DNA from 2 places in the Bacillus lumedeiriae genome. Region 2 is predicted to be linked to the other one. Evidence: riboswitches for the same ligand, from Rfam matches in the RefSeq annotation. Region 2 holds a riboswitch; the other holds the start of a gene.
What was found. A riboswitch is a leader RNA that binds a small molecule or an ion and turns the genes downstream of it on or off. The one in region 2 is predicted to bind S-adenosylmethionine.

Region 1 (4,787 bases), on a different contig from region 2:
CATCTTCCCTTCTGAGACTTGTTCAAACAATGGATCCAGCTCCATATGAGGGGAAGTGTAGGCTAAAAAAGAAAGTTGATGACGATGGGGGTCTTGCACATTGGGCAATGTAAACAGCTTATTCAGTAATTGATAGTTTTTCTTCATAACCGCACTAATGCCAATACTGTAAAAAACGGCGTGAAGCGGGATTCCCTGTGTCGCTAATAGAAGCGGGTCGCCATTGTGATGTCTTGATCCGGTCAGCCGCTCTGCTGTCTGAATTAACAGCTCCCCCTGCTCCGGTGTTTTCATATAATAAGCCATGACAGCAACGAGCATAGCGAGTGTTCTGCTTTTTTCAGCAGCCGTTTGACTGCGAATAGACGCAGATTCAATGGCTGCTTCTTTTGTATAGGGCTGTTCAAACAAAAAGGAAACAACCTCTTTCGTATGTTCCGTCAACATTTCTCTCAATTCAATTTCCCTTTTATCTTGAATATATCGTTTCAGCCGTTTCATTTTCACTTGAATATTCTCTGGACTCACTTTTTTTACTTTGGCAATATTTATTACATTTTCATACAGTTCCGTAAAAAAGTGATCGGCCCCTTTTGGGTCAATCAACTTGCTTGCATCCCGAAAACTGATCAGCTCATCGGCATGTGGTGTTAACTTTTCCGAAAAAGCATGCCAGTACCATGAATAACGACGGCCTTTCACCGATTTAATCAGTTCCCGGAGCGCAATATCCCAATCGGCTGACCATCCCGACACGATTACGCCGTATTCATCAAATACCCGCCGCAGAAGCTGGGCAAATGGCACCGTATAGTTATTCAGCTCATCTGTCACATTTTTAAAGCGGGTATCCCGATAGTCGCCATTTACTTTCAATACTGTACAATCTGCGTGTGCCAGCGGCTTCATGCCTTCAATATCAGACTCATGGTACAGCGTCTGGTACTGCACGCTGTGTTCATCAAGCGAATGTTCCAGCAAACGGTCAAAGTTTGTCGTAACAATCACTTTGATATAGCCGCGCTGAACGAGCTTCGCAATGGCACGATGAGCATCAGTTGGAGTTTTCTGCCTTTGTTCCACTTCTTCAAGCGTCGGTTCAAAAAACTCTTTCAACAATCCATTCCGTTCAGACGATGTTTTTGCCAATAGTTCAATGACTTCATTGTATAAAGGAACTTTTCCATACTTTTTTTCATACCAGTCCATCGGATCCTGTTCGTCTGCACCATTTACGTGCATAATCCTCCGACAAAGCTCACGAACAATCCCGCGGCCGGTCGGTATGCCCGCTGCATAAGAAATACCTGAGCCTAAGAGCAGGGCATATACTCCTTTATTCGCTTCCACCGAGAAAGCTAAAGACAACAATTGCTCATCCATTTCATGCCCCCCTTTTTTAAACCAGCTTACCGAATATATGATACCGCTATTCATTTTTCCCTTGTGTACTTATGTTCAATACATTCATCATCTCAGGGTTCAAAAAATACATATTAGATACTTGTATCCTGCTTATCTAATATACTTATGGAATATGCCCTGCTGTTATACTTGTAAAGGATTTTCACAATGAAATTACATAAAACCTTTATCTTGTACGGATGTTATGGCGTTTTCCACTTGTCTTAGGCGGAGAATTGCTTCTGTTCCCTACTATATTAACAGATTTAATGATCTTCCCAATTCCCAGTATGTAAAAAACAACCATATGCCTTTTGATCTAAAAACCCCAAAATCAATTAAACCTATTTGACTTATATGTTTTATTGATTTATTATACAAATTAATTAAATAGTGAAAATCTTATCAAGAGAGATCGAGGGACTGGCCCTATGACATCTCAGCAACCTGTTCCATACAAGGTGCTACATCCAGCAGATTACACTCTGAAAGATAAGAAGACGGAACGAACCATTAACCCTCTTCTTACTAACGAAGGGGGCATTTGTATTGCTGCTTTAAAGAATAATGAAAAAAATCAATATTTTACAGAAAGGGTGAATAAATTTGACGAGTGTTGGTTTTTGGTTTGTTGGTTTAGCGCTGGCTTATACATTATTGTTAATTGGAATTGGGCGATATACGGTACGGAAAGCGAATAGCGGAAACGGTTATTTTGTGGGGGGCCGCAATTTCAATGCGTTTTTCGTTGCTGTATGTATTACCGGCTTATTTTCTGGTTCTTCTTTTATCGCTATTATTGAACTGTCTTACTTAAGGGGCGTGTCTGCTGTCTGGTATGGTGTAGCGGAAACAGTACAGGTTTTGTTAATTGCCTTTTTATTTATCGGACCGTTCCGAAAAAAATTAGTCGTCACCATTTCCGGGCTGATTGGTGATCGTTTTGGAAACAAGGCGAGGGCACTCGGAGGAGCCATTACCGCTTTTGCTTTCCCAATGTGGTCTGTGGCCACAGCCTTAGCGTTCGCATCTGCTCTACATGTATTTACGGGAGTTTCCCTACTGACTGCCGTCATTATTACTGCTATTCTGCTCTTTGCCTATTTACAGTTTGGCGGAATGTGGGCCATAGGCTATACGCAAATGTTTAATACCATTATGTTTTACGTCATGCTGACAGTCGGGTTTGTGGCCTTTTTCATTAATCCCGGATTGGATGGCTTAAAGCAGTTCGCTGAAGCGAAACCTGAAATGTTCTCTTATTCAAGCGTCGGGATCCAAACGATTGTTGCCTGGTTCGGCACATTTCTCGTTAACATTGTACTGGCACAAGCTGCCTTTCAAATGGCTTTATCTTGTAAAACCGTTGAAGAAGGGAAAAAGGGGCTTTTATGGGGAGCCATTCTCGGCGTTCCGTTAATTATCGGAGCCGTCATTTTTGGCCTTGCCGCTGCTATCGTTGTACCAGATGGAAGTGTCGGTCTGATCGCCATTCCTCATTATTTGCTTGAAGTCTTGCCTGCTCCGCTCGTCGCACTGTTTTTCCTCGGTTTTTGGGCTTGTGCTCTAAGCTGGGGAGCACCGTGCCAATTCTCAGGAGCTACTAGTCTCGGAAAAGATGTAGGAGAAGCCCTGTTCCCAGGACGTGATGAACATACGTACATCCGCTATACGAAATGGGCATTAGCTATTTTAACAGTTGAAATGATTATCCTTGCTACGCTCCGGGCAGAGCAGTCAGCCTGGTGGAATGTACTCGCCTGGGTGACGAGAAACTCAGCCACATTTGCTCCGGCTGTAGCCGCTCTTTTTTGGCCGTTAGCTACGCCACGAGCAGTTATCTCATCTATGGTCGTCGGCACAACAACTGGGCTGCTCTGGTATCATCTAGGCAGCTGGGAAACCACTCAATTCTTCCTGCAAACCCATCCTGTGTGGCCAGGAATGATTGCTAATATGTTCACTTTAGTCATTGTGACACTCATAGAACAAGCAGCTGAATTGAAAGTGTATGCCTCCCGTGCGCAAGCCCGAACAGGCATGTATTTATTCATCACCGCCGCGGTAACAGCCGGCTTAACAGCTTTGAACTTTTCTTCGCTCTACGCAAAAGGGCTAGTCGGTCTTGCCTTATTTATCGTGACACTCTCTCTGTTTTTCTGCACGATGCTGTTTTTGAAAAAAGGCAAATTAAGCACACGGGAGCTGCCGTTAAAAGCTTCTTCTCATTAATGCTATCTAAAAAAACAGCCGTCCCTGTTTAGCCGAAAAGCTAAACAGGGACGGCTGTGTTAATGGAACCGTATCTTAAAGAGCTTCAACACGAATAAGTGCTGGGCGTTTTGAACTCGTTCCCTTTACATAGGTTAACGTCACCGACTTGTTTTGCCACTTCTGATAGTGTTGAGATGTACCATAGGAAACTTCCATGGCGATGGCTTTTCCTTGTATTATGACTTCAATCGAAGTAGAATCAACAGCCCCAATTACTTTACCACTATGCTGTACAATAAGTTCCGCTGGGACTTTCAATTCGTTACCGATAAGTACAATCGGCTGCTTCATTTGATTGATCTTCATCAACTGTTCAACACTTGTATTAAAGCGTTCAGCCAACGAATAAATCGTGTCGCCTGCTGCTACTTTATACGTAGCAGCGGCTATTTTTGCCGGCGCCTGCTTATTACCCATTTGTCTATCGCTTGAATCTCGATTAATCACTAACTTTTGGCCAATCGATAAAAAAGTAGATGTCAATTCATTATCTTTTAATAACTTTTCAATGGAAACATTATATTTTTTTGATATATTCCATAAACTGTCGCCAGTTTTGACGATATAAATGATAGAGGAAGCCGTTTTTGGCTCATTGTTTATTTTTTGGCCGGGTATTTCGCCTGGCTCTTTTTTATTTTCTGCTGGTTTCTCTGTATATATAAGTAGCTTTTGTCCAATGGTTAAGCGATCCGATTTTAGATGATTATCCTTCATAATCTTTTCAAACGGCACACCATATTTTTTCCCAGTATTCCAAAGTGTATCGCCTGACTTCACAATATAAGTAACGACAGAGGAGCCTTTTGCTGGCGGATTGTCCGTTTTTTTATCAGGAGCTGGCTTAGCAGATGTGCCTGCTTGTTTTGTAATAATGAGCTTCTGCCCGATTTTGAGCGCATCGGATTTTAGCTGATTATCTTTCTTGATCTTATCTACTGTTACACCAAACTTTTTAGACAAACTCCAAAGATTGTCACCTGATTGAACAATGTGAATACCCGATGGCGCATTGATCACGAGCTTTACTTCCTGCTCCATTTTTACCGCCGTTCTTCTCTCTTTTTTTCCTTCTTCATACAAATCGCTTGAACCTAGAACCTTTTTAA
Region 2 (4,787 bases):
TGGATACTTCTGTAGATCTGGACGCTGCAGTGCTTGTTTATTGTAGGCTAAATAACCAGAATTGGATTTGACTGCGCCGCCGCCTTTTAACAGCCATTGGCCTGTTAAAGCGGGCAAACAGGAAATCGTTCGGACAATCATGCCTCCGTTATCATGATGCTGCAAGCCATTGCCAATTCGAATCATGGAAGGGGAGGTCGTCCCATACATGCGGGTCAATTTATAAATATCTTCAACAGATACTCCTGTAATGCCGGCAACCGTGTGCGGATCATAGGCCTCTACATGTTTTTCAAGTTCTTCGTACCCGACTGTATATTCTTCTAAAAATGACCGATTGACTAGATTTTCCTTATAAAGAATGTGCATCATGCCTAAGGCGAGTGCGCCGTCAGTTCCAGGAAGAATTGGAATAAACCAATCAGCCATTCGTCCAGTTTGGTTTTTATGGACATCAATGACAACAATCTTTGCTCCATCTTTTTTTGCCTTTTGTGCGATCATCATTTGGTGCATATTCGTACTGACCGCGTTAATGCCCCAAATGATAAATAACTTTGTTTCTGTCATCTCTTCAGGATCAGAGCCGTGGCTGCCGCCCATTGTATAACCAAACCCGGTAGAGCCAGCGATTGAACAGATCGTCCGGTCGAGCTGACTTGCTCCGAGGCGGTAAAAGAAACGCCGATCCATTCCTTCTGCATTCAGTTTCCCCATATTTCCATAAAAGCTGTAGGGAAGAATGGACTCAGCACCTTCTTCTGAAATCAGCTTTTTCCAATGATCAGCAATCGTTTCAATCGCTTCCTGCCAACTAATAGGAGTAAATGTTCCTTCTCCTTTTTTTCCAACACGTTTTAAAGGAGTGCTCAATCTTTTATGATCATAAATGCGTTCACTCATATTTCGAACTTTGTTGCAAATGCTCCCTTTTGTCACGGGATGATCAGGATCACCTTCAACTTTGACGATTTTTCCATCCTTTTTGTGTACAAGAAGTCCACATTGATCGGGACAGTCGAGAGAACAAACTGAAGGAACGACACCATTTTCTATATCAATATACGATTGCATATCTGTTATCCCTCCGTGAAAAAAATAACTTTATAGATTATAACATAGTGAATTAATGTTTAGAAGGTTCGGAAAAATGAGTTGACTTCTATTTGATTCTCCTATAGAATCGAGTACAACAAAACATTGAATCCAATTAAATACGTTTTATTTTCTATCCAGAGAGGTGGAGGGACTGGCCCAGCGAAACCTCGGCAACATTATTGTGCCAATTCCAGCAAGCAGTGCTTGAAAGATAGAAAGAGCGAATCTTTTATTTGTCGTAAGAACAAAATGAAGTAACGATCTCTTTCCGTCTCTTCGGAAAGAGATTTTTTTTGCTTTATTTTATCAGTTATTAGAGCTGAATAGTGGGATTTAAATTTAAGACAAACGAAGGGAGGGGCTGCAAATGAATGTCTTAGTCACGGCACCTTATAACGAGGCAGGTCTTTTACAATTAAAAGATTTATTTGGAGAATATACTTATCTCCCTTGGAAAGAAAACGGCAGAGCGTATAACGAAGCAGAGTTAATCTCGCTCTTAAAAGAATCAAATGCTGAAGGTTTAATTGTTGAGTTAGATAAAGTGACAGAAAACGTATTGGCTGAAGTACCGAAATTGAAATTTATTGGTGTATGCCGCGGCATGCCTTCCAATGTTGATATAAAAGCTGCAACTAAAAAAGGAATTCCGGTATTTTTCACCCCTGCACGCAACGCTCAAGCAGTTGCTGAATTGTTCATTGGAAACCTCATTACATTCTTTAGACATACTATTCCTTCTTCTGAATGGTTGAAGCAGGAAAAATGGAATGAGGACTACTTGCAGGCTTATGTAAAATTCAAAGGGAATGAGATTGCAGGAAAAACAATTGGAATGGTTGGGTTTGGGGCTGTGGGACAACGAATTGCGGCTGTTCTTGAAGGGTTTCAATGCACGATACAATACTATGATCCTTATGCGGAGAGTCAAAATCCTAATTATACTCGTGTATCTTTAGAAGATGTTTTTTCGACAAGTGATGTAGTTTCTATTCACTTACCCCGAACAGAGGAAACCATTGGAATGATTAATGAACATTATTTAGGACTTATGAAAGAAGATGCCGTTTTAGTAAATACGTCAAGAGCTGTAGTCGTTGAAAGAAAAGCCCTTGTTTATGTTTTAAAAGAACGGAAGATTAGGGGAGCCATTTTGGATGTATTTTATCATGAGCCTCCTGATCAAAGTGACTATGAAATTATCCAATTACCAAATGTGTTAGCCACTCCTCATCTTGCGGGTGCAAGTTATGAGGTTGAGGATCATCACGTATCCATTATGAATCAAGCGGTAACGAAGTGGCATACACAACATACCTTTCAAATTCCAACCTTATATAATAGGAAAGGCTTGGATGAAATGTCATAAGAAAGGAGTGGAAAAGTGACGATCAAACAAGGTTATTTAGTATTTGATATTGGTACTGGAAATGCGAGGGTAGCAATCGTTGCGACTACAGGTGAAGTTGTCCATGTTGAGCGAGAAGATATTCATTATGAAACAGAGCCTCTTTATCCTGATAGTCGCTACTTTTCACCTGATTTACTTTGGAAACAGCTAGTTGGATTAGCAAAAAAAGCGATAGCGAGTGTCCCGCATGTGACAATTAAGGCGATAACATCAACGAGTCAAAGGCAGGGAATTGTCCTTCAAGATCAGGATGGATATTCATTTATTGGTTTACCGAATATTGATAATCGAGGCCGCGAGTGGGAAAAAGAGCTGTTAGATCCCGATTATATCTATAAAACAACGGGACGATTGCCATCTGCATTGTTTTCAGCTTTAAAGCTAATAGCTCTCAAAAAGAGGCAGCCGCTGTTATGGGATCAGATCACATCGTTTACTAGTATTAGTGATTGGGTGACGTATAAATTAAGTGGTGTACTCATTTATGAGCCATCACAGGCGACAGAAACGTTACTATATGATGTTCGAAAAAAAGAATGGTCTGAGGCGATGTGTGCTCGAATTGGGCTTTCTCCGAGCTTATTACCCGAACTAAGATGGTCTGGCTCCATTCTTGGTGAAATTCTACCGACTGTGGCAAAGGAGCTGGAAGTAAAAGAAGACGTTTTGATTGTTGTAGGTGGAGGGGATACACAGCTAGCAATCGAAAGTACGTTTGCTCAAAATCACGATATCGTTATCGTATCCGGCACAACTACCCCTATTTGCAAAATTACAGATGAATACAGTGTGGATAATGAAAGAAGGGCATGGACCAATTCCCATACGGATAAAAAACGATGGCTGCTAGAGACTAATCCGGGTATTACTGGACTTAATTATCAGAAGTTAAAAAATATTTTCTATCCAAATGAGGGTTATCAGCAAATGGAACAGGAAATGAGCAAACTTGAGATGACCGACTGTATATCGGTATTGGGGATGTATTTGACAGATGAAAAAAATGCCTCTAAAAAAGGCGGATTCATTTTTAATGCACCGTTAGAACAAGACTTAAGCCGCGCTCATTTTACAGCTGCAGCTCTATGGGAAATTGCTTGCACAATTAGGTGGTATTTTGATCAATTATGTGAAGTAACTCCTTATAATTTACCATATGTGTGGGCTTGTGGCGGCGGTTTTCAAAGTGAAACGTTAGCTCAATTTGCAGCCAATCTACTTCAAAAAGAAGTGCACATTCGTCAAGGATTTAATCAGGCATCGGTTGTAGGGGCTGCTGTTATATGCAACCAGGCATTAGGGGTTAATGATGCATTATCAGGTGATATCAAGGTAATTACGCCTGACCGTGGACATGATGACTGGATGTACGAAGAGTGGAAACAAGCACAACATTTTTTTTCAAAGATAAATGCAGCATATAACAACTAGAATAAATAATAAGGAAAGATGAGGAAACAAACATGTTAGATAAAATTGGAATACCTAAAAAATTAGGCTGGGGCTTTTTAGGTGTGATGCTGTTTATGATGGGAGATGGGCTTGAAGCCGGGTGGCTGAGTCCGTTCCTTATCGAAAATGGCTTGTCTATCCAGCATGCAGCGGCCATTTTTAGTGTATACGGTATTTCTATAGCGATTGCTTCTTGGTTTTCAGGGGTTTGTTTAGAAGCGTTTGGCGCAAAGCGTTCGATGCTCATGGGATTATTATTTTATATTGTGGGTACAGCAGGATTTATCACGTTTGGATTTGAAAGCATGAATTATCCAGTTATGTTAGCGACGTACTTTATTAAAGGGTTCGGTTATCCTCTTTTTGTTTATTCCTTTTTAACGTGGGTGATTTATCGTACACCTCAACATAAATTAAGTACAGCTGTTGGATGGTTTTGGTTTGCGTTTTGTGCAGGAATGATGGTACTTGGCGCTTGGTATTCAAGTTATGCACTTAAACATTTTGGATACATCAATACATTATGGACTTCTATTTTCTGGGTATGTGTCGGTGCGTTCTTTGCTTTAGTGATGAATAAAGACAAGTTTGAACAGAAAAAAGGTTCAAGCACAAAAGAAAAATTAAATGAACTATTAAAAGGAATCACGATTATGAAGACGAACCCAAGGGTAGCTGCCGGTGGAGTTGTCAGAGTAATTAATAGTTTAGGTGCTTACGGATTTCCGGTGTTCCTGCCGCTTCATATGGCGGAACATGGAATTGAAACAACAGTTTGGCTGCAATTATGGGGTACAGCTTTCATGGGGAATATTCTATTTAATTT

Region 1: linked by a shared signal. The riboswitch ahead of QYG89_RS08460 (sodium:solute symporter family protein) and the one ahead of QYG89_RS09830 (2-hydroxyacid dehydrogenase) in region 2 are both predicted to bind S-adenosylmethionine.

The regions. Positions count from the first base shown of each region.
Region 1 covers NZ_JAUIYO010000004.1:178,237-183,023, forward strand. Annotated here, with positions in the region: gene QYG89_RS08455 (SIR2 family protein) at 1-1,383, opposite strand, end outside; SAM riboswitch class I at 1,804-1,903, shown strand; gene QYG89_RS08460 (sodium:solute symporter family protein) at 2,011-3,636, shown strand; gene QYG89_RS08465 (LysM peptidoglycan-binding domain-containing protein) at 3,712-4,787, opposite strand, start outside.
Region 2 covers NZ_JAUIYO010000006.1:46,830-51,616, reverse strand. Annotated here, with positions in the region: gene QYG89_RS09835 (molybdopterin-containing oxidoreductase family protein) at 1-1,074, opposite strand, end outside; SAM riboswitch class I at 1,226-1,316, shown strand; gene QYG89_RS09830 (2-hydroxyacid dehydrogenase) at 1,466-2,467, shown strand; gene QYG89_RS09825 (FGGY-family carbohydrate kinase) at 2,483-3,940, shown strand; gene QYG89_RS09820 (MFS transporter) at 3,973-4,787, shown strand, end outside.